Regions from separate parts of the Rahnella aquatilis CIP 78.65 genome, predicted to be linked through region 1. Evidence: predicted binding sites of a transcription regulator. Region 1 holds the regulator's gene; each other region holds the start of a gene.
What was found. Region 1 encodes Fur, which represses iron uptake genes when iron is present. Its sites were predicted from a motif close to ATAATAATGAGAACNACTATCAA; they were not measured.

Region 2: RAHAQ2_RS23090 (siderophore-interacting protein) is a predicted target of Fur. The motif match lies at 2,896-2,918, and genes of this name have one in related genera.
Region 3: RAHAQ2_RS10220 (TonB-dependent siderophore receptor) is a predicted target of Fur. The motif match lies at 4,253-4,275, and genes of this name have one in related genera.

Annotation. Positions count from the first base shown of each region.
Region 1 is NC_016818.1:3,424,662-3,430,417, forward strand. Features, by position in the region: gene RAHAQ2_RS15495 (methyl-accepting chemotaxis protein) at 1-761, opposite strand, end outside; gene fldA (flavodoxin FldA) at 1,182-1,709, shown strand; gene fur (ferric iron uptake transcriptional regulator) at 2,022-2,477, shown strand; gene RAHAQ2_RS15510 (ChiQ/YbfN family lipoprotein) at 2,617-2,952, opposite strand; gene chiP (chitoporin ChiP) at 2,966-4,336, opposite strand; gene glnS (glutamine--tRNA ligase) at 4,820-5,756, opposite strand, start outside.
Region 2 is NC_016835.1:238,119-243,874, reverse strand. Features, by position in the region: gene RAHAQ2_RS23100 (RHS repeat domain-containing protein) at 1-1,233, opposite strand, end outside; gene RAHAQ2_RS23095 (PadR family transcriptional regulator) at 1,418-1,903, opposite strand; gene RAHAQ2_RS23090 (siderophore-interacting protein) at 1,906-2,718, opposite strand; gene RAHAQ2_RS23085 (TonB-dependent receptor domain-containing protein) at 3,133-5,505, shown strand; gene dctP (TRAP transporter substrate-binding protein DctP) at 5,654-5,756, shown strand, end outside.
Region 3 is NC_016818.1:2,223,741-2,229,496, reverse strand. Features, by position in the region: gene RAHAQ2_RS10245 (LysR family transcriptional regulator) at 1-94, opposite strand, end outside; gene RAHAQ2_RS10240 (chromate transporter) at 218-805, shown strand; gene RAHAQ2_RS10235 (chromate transporter) at 805-1,323, shown strand; gene RAHAQ2_RS10230 (glycoside hydrolase family 3 protein) at 1,418-3,379, shown strand; gene RAHAQ2_RS10225 (O-methyltransferase) at 3,386-4,069, opposite strand; gene RAHAQ2_RS10220 (TonB-dependent siderophore receptor) at 4,424-5,756, shown strand, end outside.

The DNA.
Region 1 (5,756 bases):
AACGGAATCAGCTTACCGGCGCAGTTTTTACCGAACTCATCCAGATAAAGCGTCAGATCGCCGCTGGCGATCACCGCGAAGTGATCGCGGATTTTATCCAGCGGTTTCACCAGCGCCATCACCAGATAGCGATCAGTCAGCAATAAAATCACCAGCCCGATACCAAATGCCGTCAGCAGAATCACTTTGCTGAATGAGGTCAGATGGGTAGATTGCCGTTGCGCCGCATCAAAATCGACAGCGATCTGACCGCTGACTTTTTCCATCGATGAGCCAAAGCTGCGGCTCAGCGCAGGCACGGTGGAATTGGTCAGTTGGTTATAGGATTCCATGTTGTTGCTGCGGGCTGCGTCAAACAATGGCGTGACGCCCTGCGTGATCAGATTTTCCCAGCTGGTGATTAATTCCTGCACGGAAGCATCTTCCAGCCCCGGATGCGGTGCCGCTTTAAAGCTGGCCAGCGCCTGCGTCAGCCCGTTGAGTGATTGTTTTGCGCTATCAAAAATTTCCGGGCCTTTTGACGGATCGGCCTGAAGCTGTGCGACGGCGCGGCTCATGCGCGTCACGGTACGGAAGTACTGATCATTGCCTTTATTGATCAGCGCCATATTGTTGACCAGCTCAGTACTGTTTTTGGTATTTTGCGTCAGTGTGTCCAGTGAGGTAACGGTGTAAAGGGACACGCATGCCCACATGACGCAAAAGATACCAAGAATGGTTAATAAAGCGGCCCTGATGGTGATATTTTTTAAAAACTGCACGATATGCCTCTCTCGAAACATGTCTGTTTCTGGCCTGAGGATTGACGGGGATGCGGAGAATCAAGACAGGTAACCCGCAGGCAAGTGCCCCAGGACATGTTTGAACACCTCTCCGGGCATCGATTTCTTTATTATGTTGAGATTGCTCCCGCATCATCTATCGGCGGAATATTCTCGAAATTTAGTATTGTGACGACTTATTTCTCAAATTTGCGTTGACCCTATAAAACCTGTGGTTAATTCGTCACACGTCAAAGCACACAAAGGCGATAACACTTAAAAATATTGCCCGATAAACTTATTTCCCAGTTAAGAAGGCGGGCAGAAACATATTCTCCGCCGCACGAGTTTGCTATCATCTGCATTATTATTGCCTGCGTTGCAGAGCACTTCATTGAGAACAAGAGGTTAGGTAATCTTATGGCCGTTGTAGGTATCTTCTTTGGATCCGATACAGGTAACACCGAAAACATCGCAAAAATGATCCAGAAGCAATTGGGTAAAGATGTTGCAGAGGTGCATGACATTGCGAAGAGCAGCAAAGAGGATCTGGAAAAATTCGATATTTTGCTAATCGGTATTCCAACCTGGTATTACGGTGAAGCGCAGTGTGACTGGGACGACTTTTTCCCAACGCTGGAAGAGATAGATTTCGAAGGTAAGCTGGTTGCACTGTTTGGCTGCGGTGATCAGGAAGACTACGCCGAATATTTCTGCGACGCGCTGGGCACCGTGCGCGATATCATTGAACCACGCGGCGCAGTGATTGTCGGACACTGGCCTACCGAAGGTTACCACTTCGAAGCCTCTAAAGGCCTGGCTGATGATAAGCACTTCATCGGACTGGCAATTGACGAAGATCGTCAGCCGGAACTGACCAGCGAACGCGTTGATGCCTGGGTGAAGCAGATCACAGAAGAACTCAGCCTTTCTGAAATTATTGGCTAAAAACCCTGTTGGCCCTGAGGATTTATTCTACAATTGAAGGGCCAAACTATTACTGAAATTAACAATTTAACTGCTACAAAATTGTAACTTTCGGTCATATCAAGGTACACTGAGTTCCTCTGTTTTTTCTATTGATCAAGTCGTTGCATTCCAAATGTGACCGGCAATTTGTGATCTTTATTAACAGGCTGTCGTTGACGAGAATTGGCACATTGCGTTAAACGAAGAGATTAAACGAATAATTTTGTGCCGCCGATGCCACAGGCTGCATGCCTCAACTTGATTAGCACATAGTAACAGGACTGAATCCGCATGACTGACAACAACACCGCACTGAAGAAAGCTGGCTTAAAAGTCACGCTTCCGCGCCTCAAAATCCTGGAAGTGCTGCAAGCGCCGGAAGGTCATCACGTTAGTGCGGAAGATCTTTACAAGCAACTGATTGATATGGGTGAAGAAATCGGTCTGGCGACGGTCTACCGTGTCCTGAACCAGTTCGACGATGCCGGTATCGTTACGCGTCATAATTTCGAAGGCGGCAAGTCCGTATTCGAACTGACTCAGCAACATCACCACGATCACCTGATCTGCCTCGATTGCGGACGTGTGATCGAATTCCGTGACGAGTACATTGAAGGCCGTCAGCGTGAGATTGCTAAAAAACACGGTATCAAGCTCACCAACCACAGTTTGTACCTGTACGGCCACTGTGAAGCAGGCGATTGCCGCGAAGATGAATCTTTGCACAACGATAAACCTGCGCATTAATATGCACAGGGCAACCTCGTTGCCGCACAGGCTCTGAATTAATTAACCGCTGAAAAGCGGTTTTTTTATGCGTGGATTTTGCGCTGACAGCAGACATAAAAAACCCCGGCAGCCGGGGTTTGATTGATGCCTGTTTGATTCACGGTTGCGGAGAATTATTGGCGCTGATTTCCTGCCATATCTTTCCGCAATCTGCTGCATACGCCTGACCATTACCGGTTTTACGCGCCGTCAGACAGCGCTGGTAATCCACCACACGCACCGTTTCCTGTTCCGCAAATTGCTGGTGGGCCTTTTCCTGTTTCAGTTTATTCAGTAACACCTGACAGGAAGCCAGTTTGTCCGGATTACCTTCCGACGTATTGATACAGGTACGATAATCTTCCCGCGTTTGGGATATTTGTACCTGATCGGTGGTTGGCGCACAACCGGCCAGCAGAACAGCCGAAACCACGATCATCAGTAATTTATTCATCGACATAGCGACCTCAGAAAATAGTGAATGGAGCGATAACGATGAATTTCACGTCTTTTTCATCCTGGAAGATATTGCCGTACCCGCCGCCCCAGCTCGGAATATCCGAATGGTTGTCGTACTGGGTGTAATGCAGTTTGAATAACGTACCTTTCGCGCGACCTTCCTGAAGGGTGTACAGCGCATCCAGGCTCCAGGCGCTTTCTTTCAGGCGCTGGCTCTGGTCGTAAGCAGCGTTGGTACTCGGTTTGGCATCCCACGCATAAACATATGAGCCACCGAATGCCAAACCCGGTAAATCCCATTTCGCCAGGTCATACAATACGCCTGCATACAGTGCTTTTTCCCCGTTGGCGTTGAAGTCCGAGCGGTTGTCCCACCACACATCAAGACGGCCATTTGAGGAAGAATAAGTCGGGGTCATGCGCTGCAGGAAGTAACCCTGATTCCCTTCCGCTTTGACCATTGTCCCTTCCAGTCGCCAGTTAAACTGACCGGTGGTATAGCCGAAGGTCAGCGCCTGCAACCATGCCAGACCATCGTACAAACTGTTCGGATCGTTCTTATCACTGATACGGTCTTCTGCGCCATAGAACTGATAGCTGGTGGTCAGCGGATTGCCCAGCAGATCCATTTTGTACGAGGCTTTAGCAAAATACTGATCGACATAACTTTCCGCCTGGCCAAATGCGCCTTCCAGCACGAAGTCATTTTTAAAATCATATTTTGCCCCGAGCGAGTGAATATAAGAAACGCCGGTTTTCTGGTCATTCTGGCGGAAATCATCCATTTCCAGATGCCACGGCGATTTATATTCGTCAGCCCACATATAGGAGAAACTCAGCTCACCCGGCTCACCGAAATCGTGTTTATAACCGGCTTCTGCACCGCGATAGGTACCCGGCATAAAGCTCCAGTGCGGCGCGATCAGTGTCTGTCCGGTAGGCTGAATATAGCCCGCGTGCCCCCAGAATCCGCCGTATTTGAATTTACCGGCGGCCTTATAAAGGCTGACCCCGCTTTTATCACCCGAGTAATCTTCGTCGTAAGCGCGGTTGCTGTTGGAAAAAGCGATTTCGTTGGGATGTCCGCTCTCGCTGCTCTCGGCCATTTCAATCGCCGTAAAGGCCGCGATATCAACACCAAAAATGTCCCAGGCATACCCGGAAGAAAAATCGAGATTCAGGTTAGCGGTAGAATGCGAAAGGTTGGTTGTATAGTCTTTGTAGCTGTTACTTGTCGGATCCATATCCTTGCGGTCACGTTCACGCTGCCAGTAATACACGCCCCCCGTCAGCGTTGAATCATCAATAAAACCGGCCGCCTGGGCCTCTGGTGAAAACATCATTCCGCCACCCAGTAAGGTGCCGGCGAGAGAATACATGGCAGGTTTCAGGTAAGCCGATCCCCCACCCCTGTTACGGTGCTTGTGCATAGAGATTCCTCATTTTGACTAAAAATTTCGTGCAAAAACCCAAACGGGTATCAAAATCGGCCGCCAGAGACGAACCGGTTAAATCAGGATTAAGAGTATTTTTCGCGGCGCGAATTATCAATGAGTAATTAATCATTAATCATCGAAATATGACAAAGTGCACATAAAAATGAAAAATTGTAACATCACGTCTTAGGAAAGGATTAAACAGATGGCTTATATAAATAATTAATAAAAACAATTAATTAACTGTAATTTTCTAACAATTAAAACGTTTCAGCAAATGAAAACACATGAAGAAAGCATTTAAAATGCAAGTGTTGGAAACGCATTAATTCGCGTCGAAAAACAAAATTTCTTCCGGGAGAAATAAAACGCAGATATAAAAAAACGCAGCCTGAGCTGCGTTTTAAAACCTTATCGCGATGACTTTTATGCGACCGGTTTGCTTTCCCACGTATCGCGCAGGCCAACGGTCCTGTTGAACACCAGATGTTCCGCGCTGGAATAGCGGCTGTCAGCACAGAAGTAGCCTTCACGCTCGAACTGCAGGCTGATTTCAGCCTGAGCAGCCACCAGGGACGGTTCGACAAAACCGTGCGCAATCACCAGAGATTCCGGATTGATGGTGGTCAGGAAATCGTCTGCCTGCCCCGGATTTGCAACACTGAACAGGCGGTCATACAGGCGGAACTCAGCCGGTTTACCTTCTGAAGCGGAAACCCAGTGGATCACGCCTTTCACCTTGCGGCCATCAGCAGGATCTTTACTCAGCGTGTCAATATCGTATGAACAGAAGATCGTGGTGATATTCCCCTCTCCGTCTTTCTCGATACGTTCCGCTTTGATCACGTAGGCATTACGCAAACGCACTTCTTTGCCCAACACCAGACGCTTGTACTGCTTGTTGGCTTCTTCACGGAAATCCGCCTGATCAATGTAAATCTCACGGGTGAACGGCACTTCGCGGGTACCCATTTCCGGTTTATTCGGATGGTTCGGCATCTTCACCATCTGCACATCATCACCGGTAAAGTTTTCAATAATCACTTTAACCGGATTGATAACCGCCATGGCGCGCGGTGCGTTCTCGTTCAGATCGTCACGGATGCAGGATTCGAGCGCCATCATTTCGACGTTGTTATCCTGCTTGGTAACGCCGATGCGACGGCAGAATTCACGGATAGAAGCCGCGGTATACCCCCGGCGGCGAAGACCTGAAACCGTCGGCATACGCGGATCGTCCCAGCCTTCAACAATCTTATCCGTCACCAGCAGGTTCAGCTTACGCTTGGACATGATGGAGTATTCGAGATTCAGACGGGAGAATTCGTACTGACGCGGATGGCATGGAATAGAAATGTTATCC
Region 2 (5,756 bases), on a different contig from region 1:
GCGGGTGTAGGTCGTATAAGCAGAACTGTCTGTGGGAAGAGGAACGTTGGGAGATCGCAGGCTGCTGCCCTGCTGCCCGGCATTCGCCATTTCGCGCCCGGTGCCGCTGACGAGCTGGTAAAGGCTGTCGTAAGTGTATGTGTTCTCCGGCACCACTTTCTGATTACGCCAGAAGCGGGTTTCTTCGGCGTCATTGCGGATGCTAAGCACATTGCCCACCGGGTCATACTCATAGCGCAAATCCTGCAGCACTTTCGCGCCGGATGCATGTCCGGCCGGGCGCTCCGTTTTAATTCCGATCAGGCGCTGTGTTTCAGGCTCGTATTGGTAAGTTGTCACCACGCCATTCCCGTGCTCCTCCCGCAGCTTCTGCCCGGCAGCGGAGTACGTCAGGGACTTCACGATAACCTGCTCATTTGCGCCCCTGAGCCTCAGCCAACTGCCGGTCTGACGGCCAGCCACATCATAGGCCACGCGCTGCACATTATCCTGTGCATCTGTGGTAGTGAGTGTCATCCCGGTGGCATCAGTGGCAGTCAGCATGTTATAGGCTTCACTGGCGAGGAGGTCATTCCATACGGATGCATCTTGCCCTTGCCAGTCAGCCACGGTATCCGGGTTATTCGCGTCCTTCAGCAAACGGCGGGTGACGGACAGCGGCACACGGGTTAGGGCAATACTGTCTGTCTGAATCAAACCCGCAGTGTCGTAGTGACTGATGCACTGACCGGCAAGATTCAGCGCCCGCTCAGCATCCGTATTTCCCGCATACACGAAGCGATCTGATATGCAGGCGGCTTCGCCGTTAACCTGCTCCGTCATGCTGAGCGGACGTCCCGGCAAAGTGGCGTCCTCATACACAAAGGTGCGGCTCACTGCCTGACTTATGTCCTGCGTGCCGTCGTCAGCGGTTCTGATGTTACTGATCGTTATAAATGGCCGTCCGGCAGCGTCATCCAGGCAGACGGTAGTCCCGGCATCTGTGCTTTGTTTGTGTAGCAACCTGCCAGCCAGATCCGTCTGACGCCTGATGTTAACCAGACCGGCACCTTGCAGACGTGGGTCGGCACTGTGCTTGAGAAATCCGCACGCATTGTACTGATAAAAAGTGGTACGTTCGTCTGTCGCTTGCGGTGAATCCGGATGACGGTAGTACGTGATACTACGTACGGTCAGGCCACGATTGTCGGTAACATTTACCCACGGGGTTTGGCTAAACAGCGATGTGCTCATAATACTCTCCAGTTTGTGTTGTACAGCCAGTCAGGCTGTACACAAGAGTATAGTGGGCAGGATAATTGCTGAGATGTTTGATAAACAGGAAGCCGCCTTTCCCGTTTCGCACCGCCATGCGATATGAAGGAACTCACATGTCACTGGCTGCCATTCGGGCATATGCAGCGGCATAAGAAATCGCTTAACTGCGCTCGATTTCTTTGGTCGCGCGATCTAACGCATCGGTGATTTTATACAGCGTTTCCTGTTCGATCGGGCCTTTTGCGAGGCGCAGGTTGAGTGCCATGCGGATATTATTTATCGCGCGCTGCATTTCCGGAATACTGCGGTTGTTTGACAAAATCGCCAGCGAATGCAGTTTCTCCGTCACTGAACCGAGCAGATCTCCCTGCTCTGCCAGCGATTGCGAACCTTCCGGCGTAATGGAGTATTGCTTCTTACCCCCCTCTTCCTGACTGGCCATGATCAAACCCTGCTCCTCCAGGAAGGTCAGGTTCGGATAAATAATACTGGCGCTCGGCGTATATTCGCCTTTAGAGAGTTGTTCGATAGCCTTGATCAGTTCATAACCGTGAGCGGAACGCTGCTGCAAAAAATGCAGCATCAGCAGGCGGATATCCCCCGTTTCGAACATTCTTTCCCGGCGGTGTTTATGATTCATCATCATCGTTACTTATTATGCCAATAGGCCACACAACGCACCAGGTTCGGCTCTAATCCACGGGTTTCCACGAAATAATCATTCAGCCCTTTCGCGAATTTCCCTTCACCGGTCGCCCAGATGTAGTAATCGCTTTCAGGCAGGGGGAGACTTTTCAGCTTTTTAACCGCCGCGTCATCTTCCTGATAACCGTTGTGCTCATCACTGACAATCCATTCGATGTTAAAGTCTTTTTCTTCATCTAAATAACTGACGCAACTCACCTCTTTCACTTTCACCAGCACGGTGACTCTGGCGTCTGAACCGGCCTGTTTCAGCTCGCGCAGACGGCGTTTCACTGCCGGAAGACCGGTTTCATCGCAGACATACAACTGCCATTTATAAGTGGTCGGGATGATCAGTGAACCACGTGGCCCGCCGATGATCAGTTTATCGCCCGGCTTCGCTCCAGCCGCCCATTCGCTGGCGACACCACCGTCGTGAATATAGAAATCCAGCGTCAGTTCGTTGGTCTGTGCATCGTAATGCAGCGGCGTGTATTCGCGGTTCAGCGGACGCGGCCCTTCGCCCCACACGATCCCTTCTTCGGTGGCGACCGGCGGCGTAATCACATCACCCGGAACCGCCGGGAAAAAGAGTTTGATGTGATCATCAAAGCCGCGTGACGTAAACCCGGTCAGCTCGTCGCCGTTTAATACAATGCGTTTAAAACAGCCGGAAATCGTTTCGCTGCTTTTTACCGTGATATGACGGAAAACCAGTTCATTTTTGACACGGACCGGCAGGTTGGCGGCAGGGCTTTCAGTGCGATGTTGTGCCATCACGTTCTCTCTTTTGCGGTAAGGTTTGCTGAAAGATATATCTTAGCCATGTTTTACGCAACTTCACAAAGTGTAAGGATCTGCCATCCCTCCTCTGTTTTTCACCTCTGCATAGCCCGTTTCTCAGAACGAATTGCAAAGATTTTGTTAAGAAGTGCATTTTTCTTTATCATTTTATTGATAATAATTATCAGTATCATTATCATTCTCACAAAGCCGAGAAGGGGTAAGAGGTTGAATAAGCCCATATTTTATAAGGATAAAGGCTTTTTCACGGAAGAATAGAATGCAGATGACAGCACGTCTGATTTGTCGAAAGGCAGTAAATGCGAGCAGAACTTTAAAAATGAGTGCAGGACTAAAAAAATGTTCAAATCCTTTACACAGCAGGGTTTGGTGAAGAACGTCATTTTCATGGGGACGATTCTCACCACCACATTTAACGTAAATGCAGCGGAAGCCGTTAAAGACAATACCGATCTCACCGCAAACAACACGCAATCTTCTGAAGCCATCAAAAAAAAACCGGCGGTGCGGACAGCTCAGGATCTGGCGCAGAACAATGAAGAAGTTATGACGGTCACCGAAACGATGCCGGATAAAAAACCGGGCTCGAAAACCACCCTCACGGCGGCCGACATGCAGCGCAAAGGCGGTAATGATTTCGGGACTATCATGCGTTATGAACCGCTGATCACCGCGACCGGCGCTAATGGCGGCTCCGGCAACGGCAAAAGCGGTTTCGACCGCAGCGGTTATACCGGCTATAACATCCGTGGTCTGGAAAGCAACCGGGTGGGTATTGACGTCGACGGCATTCCCCAGCCCAGCGCCACCGGGCGCAGCTACGTCAGCCGTGCGGGTCTGAATACCTTTGGTATTGGCCGCGATTACATCGACCCGTATATTTACGGTCAGGTGGATATTGAATCCGGCGCCACATCAGCCGACCGCGCCAACACGTCCATCGGGGGAGCTGTTTCCTTCCTGCCAAAATCTGCCGATGATTACCTGCATCCGGGCAAGGAAACCTATTTCGGTTACCAGTCTGATTATGATTCTTCCGACCGTTCCTGGCATAACGGCATCACCGCTGCCGCCGGTGACGACACCCTGCGTGGCCTGATCGCCATCAGCCGCCGCGACGGTCAGGAGACCCGCAACAACAGCGGAACGCTAGATGCGTATCCGGCCAACTGGCACTCTGACGCCGTTATGACGTCAGTCATCTGGCAGCCGAATGATGCACATAAAATCACCGGCACCCTCGATTACTACGAAAAAGTGAACCACACCCATTACGATACCTGGAACAATGCCGGCAGCGCGATTCTGGGCACCGCACAACAGCAAAGTAACACCCGCCGCTGGGGCGCGAGCCTGAAAGACGAATGGACGCCGTTCAACGATTACGTGGATGCCATCGTCACGAAAGTGTATTACCAGTACACCCAGGCGCACGACAACACCTATCTGCCAAACGAAAGTCAGCAGATGATGAACGTGTACTCGAACTATGACGTGAACACCTACGGCGCGGAGACCAGCTGGCTGAAAACACTGGGTCGTCATGAGCTGAGTGCCGGTATCAACGGCCGCGTGTCCAACACAGAACGTCCGTTCCGCGAAAGTCCGGATCAAAGTGCTTTCACGACGATCATGCAGCCGGAAGCCAACAGCCGGACGTATATCCTCGGCGGCTTCCTGCAAGACACCATCAGGTTTGACCTGGACGGCCATAACTTCTCTGTGGTGCCTGCGGTGCGTGTCGCGTATCAAAATACCAAGGCACGAAACCTGTCAGATTTGTCCAACAGCATTGTTTCTGAAGATCAGGTTTCCACCCTGTACGGTAAAGCCAACTCCGATACGCAGGCTCTGCCATCGCTGGCCTTCACCTATGACATCACCCCTAAACTGATGACTTATCTGCAGTACCAGCGCGGCGCGCAGTTCCCGGATGCCAGCCAGCTTTACGGTTCCTGGAACCTCGGTTCTAACTATGCAGGACGTGGTCAGTATGCGCTGATCGGTAACACTGACCTGAAAACCGAAACCAGCAATAACTTTGAATGGGGTATGAAAGGCGAAGCCACGGAAGGCGTGACCTTCAAAACCTCCGTCTTCTATAACACCTACAAAAACTTTATTGCCAATACCCGTTACACCCGCGCGGGTAGTCCGGGTATGTTCACCAACGTGCCATCCAATATTTATACGATTTATCAGGCAGAAAACCGCGATGAAGCGTTTATCTACGGTGGCGATCTGAGCACTAAAATTAACTACGGTACCTGGTTCAGTAATGTTGATGGTCTGAGTACTACGTTCGCACTGGGTTATGCGAAAGGTCAGTCTAAATCCAGTTACGACGGTGACAAATATGTTGACCTCGACAGCGTGCCACCAATGAAATTTGTGGCAGGCGTGGCGTGGGATGATCCGTCAGGCATCTACGGTACCGCCCTGACGGCGACCTTCGTGAAAGGCAAAAAAGCCGAAGCGACCAGCCGACAGAGCTATACCAATGCCGGTACGCCAATCACCGGCTCCACCACCGAATACATGAATGTGCCGGGTTACGGTATGGTGGATGCAACGGCCTACTGGAAAGTCGCGAAGAACGTCAAGCTCAGCGGCGGTGTTTACAACATCACCGACCGCAAATACTGGGATTATCTGAGCAGCCGTACGCTGACCGAAACCACTAATCAGGATGAATACAATAAAGCGCTGGCCGTGATGCCGGGACGCAGCTTCCAGCTGGGTGTGAACGTCGATTTCTAACCGATAATACTCAACCGGGCAAAATCAGGAGCGTCATGTGCAAACATGACGCTTTTTTAATTTTACGCAAATAACCTGTTTTCACGCACGTCCACATTGGGGTTCAGCAGATAAACTCTGGTTTTACCCAACCGAAATGTGAGATTACATGGACTTAATCAGAAAACCTCTGGCACTTGCCCTCGCTTTACTCTTGTTACCGGCGGTTGTTTCTGCCACGACCTTGCGATACACCGATCACGAACCGCTGG
Region 3 (5,756 bases), 1.2 Mb from region 1:
GCTGGATAAACAGCAGTTCTGCGGCACGGGTAATGCTGCCCGCTTCCACCACGGTGACAAACGCATTCAGACGTTTCAGTTCAATCATAACCATACCTTGAGGGTATCTTTATCCATTAATAAATGCATTAGACATCATGGCACATCCACGCGCATGATCCTTAACAGAATTTACGCCTCTGGCGGCTTTGAATTAACGTTGAGGGAGAGTAGGAAAATGTCAGCGCAAACGCAGGAAAAATTAATGCCTGAGACAGAGGACAATACCGCAGCGCAACCCGATTGCAGGCAACTGTTTATGGGCTTTTTCGTCCTTGGTCTGACCGGTTTCGGTGGCGTGCTGCCGATGGCGCGACACATGCTGGTCGATAAACGCCGCTGGCTGACCGCCGCTCAGTTCACCGAACTGCTCGGGCTGTGTCAGTTTTTACCGGGTGGCAACATCATTAATCTTTCGGTGGCGCTGGGGATGGAGTTTCGCGGGTTGCGCGGCGCATTATCGGCGCTGCTCGGGCTGATCCTCGCGCCGACGATTTGCGTGGTACTGCTCGGTCTGGTGTATGCACGCTATCAGAATGAACCGCTGGTGGAACATCTGTTCGCCGGGATGGCGGCGGCGGCGGCGGCCGGTTTACTGCTCTCGACCGGCATCAAAATGCTCGCCCCGCTGCGGGGTAAATGGCTGCAACTGGCGCTGGTCGCTGTCGGTGTGATGGCAATTGCCGCATTCCGTTTCCCGATGCTGCCGGTCATGCTGGTGCTGGCGCCGGTCAGTATTTTCATCTGCGCGAGGAGTAAATTCTGATGCCGGTTTTACTTTCTCTTGCCCTGTTATTTACCGAACTTTCCGTGATGGCATTTGGCGGCGGAAATACCATTCTCCCCGAGATGCAACGCGCGGTAGTGGAGGTGCATCACTGGATGAGCGCGCAGGAATTCAGTGCCCTGTTTGCCCTGGCGCAGGCCGCCCCCGGTCCGAATATGATGATCGTACCGCTGATTGGCTGGCAGGTTGCCGGATGGTCAGGTTTGCTGGTGTCTTCACTGGCGAAATTCGGTCCGTCGTCGGTTATTACGCTTATCGTGATGGGCGGCTGGAAACGATATAAAGACCGTCCGTGGCGGCAAATCGTGCAGCGCGGGCTGGTGCCGGTGACCGTCGGGCTGGTGGTGTCAAGCGGCTTACTGATCGCCAAAGCCTCTGCCACCACGCTGACGCTTGCGGGGGTGATCGTCTTGTGTACCCTGCTGGCGCTCAGTAAGCGTATCCACCCGTTATGGGTACTGACCGTTGGTGCGGTGCTCGGACTGGCATTCGGCTGACATCATTGCGAAGCAGATCGCAACATTCAGCAGGCAAATAGGTTATTGATGGGGAATTGAGTTCTTCTATAGTTATCAACCATTAAGGACGATGATGAAAATCAAACCTCTGAGCCTTGCTGTCGCTGCCCTGCTGCTTTGCTCACCTTCTGTTTTTGCCGCCGATAACCAACCGGAACTTAGCCAGCGCGACGTAACGCTGCTGACTGTCGACGGTTTACAGTTCAAAGATCTCGATCATTCCGGGAAACTGGAACCTTATGAAGACTGGCGACTGACGCCGGAAGAACGCGCAGCGGATCTGGTGAAACGCATGACGCTGGAGGAAAAAGCAGGGGTGATGATGCACGGCTCGGCCCCGACGGCCAGCAGCCCGGTGGGTGCCGGAACGCATTATGACATGGCAGCGGCGGAAAAGATGATTGCCGGTGCGAAGGTCAACAGTCTGATCACCCGGCTTTCTGCGGACGATCCGGCCATGATGGCGGAGGAAAACAATAAACTGCAGCAGATTGCCGAAAAGACGCGACTGGGTATTCCGGTCACCATCAGCAGTGACCCGCGTAACGCATTCGAGTATCTGGTCGGTGCGAGTACCTCTTCCGGTAAATTCACCCGATGGCCGGAAACCTTAGGACTGGCGGCGATTGGCAATGAGAAACTCACCCGCCGTTACGCCGATATCGTCCGTCAGGAATATCTGGCCGTCGGTATTCGTGAGGCACTTTCACCGCAGGCCGATCTGGCCACAGAGCCGCGCTGGGCACGTATCAGCGGCACCTTCGGCGAAGATCCGACACGGGTGCATAACATGGTGCGCGGGTATATCGAAGGGATGCAAAACGGTCCTGACGGGTTAAATCAGGGCAGCGTGATTTCCGTGGTCAAACACTGGGTCGGCTATGGCGCGGCTGAGAACGGTTTTGACAGCCACAACGTCTACGGCAAAAACGCCGTCTTCCCCGGCAATAATCTCAAAGAACACATCTATCCGTTTACCGGCGCGTTTGAAGCCAACGTCGCCAGCGTCATGCCAACATATTCCATCCTGAAAAATGTTTCCGTGGACGGCAAACCGCTCGAACAGGTCGGTGCCGGATTCAGTCATCAGTTGCTGACCGACATTCTGCGCGGGCAATACGGCTTCAAAGGCGTCATTCTCAGCGACTGGCTGATCACCAGCAATTGCGAAGGCGAATGCCTGAACGGTTCGCCGGAAGGCAAAGAACCGGTGCCCGGTGGCATGCCATGGGGTGTCGAAAACCTGACGCCGCAACAGCGTTTTGTGAAAGCCGTGCTGGCGGGTGTCGATCAGTTTGGCGGTGTGACCAACTCGCAGTTGCTGGTCAGCGCGGTGAATGAAAGGCAACTGACCGGACAACGCCTTGATGAATCTGTTGTGCGTATTCTTGAACAAAAATTCCAGACCGGACTGTTTGAAAATCCGTATGTCGATGTGCAGAAAGCCACCCAAACCGTCGGGCGCGCTGACTGGCAAAAAGAAGCCAATGCGGCGCAGGGACATGCGCTGGTATTGCTGCAAAACACCGATGATGTGTTACCGCTGAAAAAAGGCAAAAAGATCTGGCTGTATGGCATCGAACCGCAGGCCGCGACAGCGGCCGGTTTTACCGTGGTGGATGCGCCGGAGAAAGCCGATATTGCGCTGATCCGCGCCCATGCCCCGTACGAACAACCGCATAAAGCCTGGTTCTTTGGCAAGCGCCATCACGAAGGCTCGCTGGCCTTTACCGGTGACAACGCAGATTATCAGGCGATCGTGAAAGCCAGCAAAGCAGTGCCGACCATCGTCACCGTTTATCTCGACCGTCCGGCGATCCTGACCAACGTGAAGGACAAAGCGAAAGTGATTATTGGCAATTTCGGTGTCAGCGATACCGTGCTGTTTACCCGACTGACCCGCGACGAAGCTTATACCGGCAAGCTGCCGTTTGAACTGCCATCCTCTGAAGAGGCGGTGCTTAAACAACAGTCCGATATGCCCCATGACAGCGAAAGTCCGCTGTTTCCCATTGGCTTTGGTCTGGCGCGTTAAACGTTGTTAACCGGTGACCCGTGCTATCACAAAACCGTCCCAGCCTTTGCTGCCGACGGTTTGCAGCGCGGTCGCCGATAAACGCGGTTCCTGTTCAATCATTTCAATGAAACGACGCACGCCCTGCACCCGGGCGTCGTTGCTGTGAGCATCGGCCACCGCACCCTCCCGCACCACGTTATCGCCGATAATCAATGTGCCTGGTTTTGACAGTTTCAGCGCCCACTCGAGATAAAGCGGATTGTTCGGTTTATCTGCATCAATGAAAATCAGATCAAAGGGGGCTTCTGCCTGAAGCGTTGGCAGCGTTTCGGACGCAGGACCGGTATGTAAGGTAATTTTGTCCTGTAAACCGGCCAGATCAATATTGATTTGTGCGACACGCGCATGGTGCGGATCGGCTTCCAGCGTCACGACTTTTCCGAGCACCGGTAACGCCCGCGCCAGCCAGAGAGTGCTGTACGCGCCGAGCGTGCCGATTTCCAGAACTTTTTGCGCACCGGTGATTTGTGCCAGCAGCGCCAGTAATTTCCCCTGATTGGGGGCCACATCATGCGCGGGTAAACCGGCCAGATGATTATTTTTCAGTACCTGTTCCAGAACCGGATCGCTTTCCACTAAATGACTCACCAGATAGTTATCGACCGCTGCCCATTTCCCGTTGTACTCCTCCTGACTCCCCTGACTCATTTTCGCCTCCCGGCCATGAATTTTTACGTAAAGAACCTGTTTAAAAATCTCACTATTAACCCTAATCACTTCCGGCCATTTTGCTCAGATTTTTTATTGCTTCACGCAAAAAACCCTCATTTTCATCAGGTTAAAAATGCACCACTTCACACTTTTAGCGTAAAGTTCCCTTGAATTTATAAAATAATAATGATAACAATTATCATTAAGTTTAACATCCGTCACGTTTCGGTTAAGTTACCGCCCTTAGCGCGTAACGGCTTTTGTGCGGAACACATGTTGGCTTTTGGTTTCATTACACACGCATCAATTAATCACTCGATCATTATTGAGTTATTTATAGGGATTATGAATATGTTGTTGGCTTTCCCCCTCAAACGCTCAGTGCTCCTGTGCGCCCTGGCACTGGCTGTGCCGGCTGCCTCAATGGCTGCTGAAGACACCGTCGTTGTCAAAGCCGCACCAGCGGATACCGCCGATGCTGCGACGCAGGGTTACAGCGCGAAAACCAGTAAAAGCGCCACCAAAACCGATCAGCCGCTGATCACCACCGGTCAGGCAGTTTCAGTGGTGACGCGTCAGCAAATGACGGATCAGAACGCGACGACTGTTAACGCTGCACTGAACTATACGCCGGGCGTATTCACCAACTTTGCCGGTGGCGCAACGCGTTATGACACGATTTCCCTGCGCGGTTTCCACGGCGGTGATGTCAACAACACCTTCCTCGATGGCCTGCGTATCCTGAGCGACGGCGCGACCTACAACTCCATTCAGGTTGATCCATGGTTCCTTGAGCGTATTGATGTGGTGAAGGGCCCGTCTTCTGCCCTTTACGGCCAGAGCATTCCCGGCGGTGTCGTGGTGGAATCCACCAAGCGGCCGCAGTTTGCAGAAGAAGGCCATTTCCAGCTTTCCGGCGGCACGCAAAACACCAAAGGCGGCGCGTTCGATTATACCAACGCCATCAACGATCAGCTGGCATTCCGTCTGACCGGTATGACCCGCAGCAGCGATACCCAGTACGATCACCAGCGTGAAGAGCGTTACGCGATTTCGCCACAGTTGCTGTGGACACCGGATGAAAATACCTCGCTTTTACTGCGCGCGTATCTGCAAAAAGATCCGTCCGGTGGCTATCACGCTGCGGTTCCGGCTGACGGTAGCCTCTACGGTCAGAAACTGAGCCGTGGATTCTTCGATGGTGAAAGCACGCGCAACCAGTTCAAACGCTGGGAGCAAATCTACAGCTATGAATTCCAGCACGCGTTTAACGACGTCTGGTCGTTCCGCCAGAACGCCAACTACACCCATTCCAATACCGAACTGGATCAGGTGTATCAGGCAGGCTGGAATGCAGATCGTACCGAGATGAGCCGTTATTATTCCGGTGAAAAATCGTCTCTGGACACCTTCGCGATTGATAACCAGCTGGAAGCCGATTTCGCCACCGGCGAACTGGCGCATAAAGTGGTGCTGGGCTTTGATTACTCCCACTTTATCAATGACGTGAAATCTGACGCTGCCTACGCAGAAAACCTCAACCCGTATACTGGTGTGGGCGGTGATGTTCTGGATTATTACAGCCTTAAGCGCGGTAAAAACCGTTATGAGCAGATGGGCACCTATCTGCAAGATGAGATGAACTGGAACAAATGGTATCTGACTCTGTCAGGCCGTTACGACA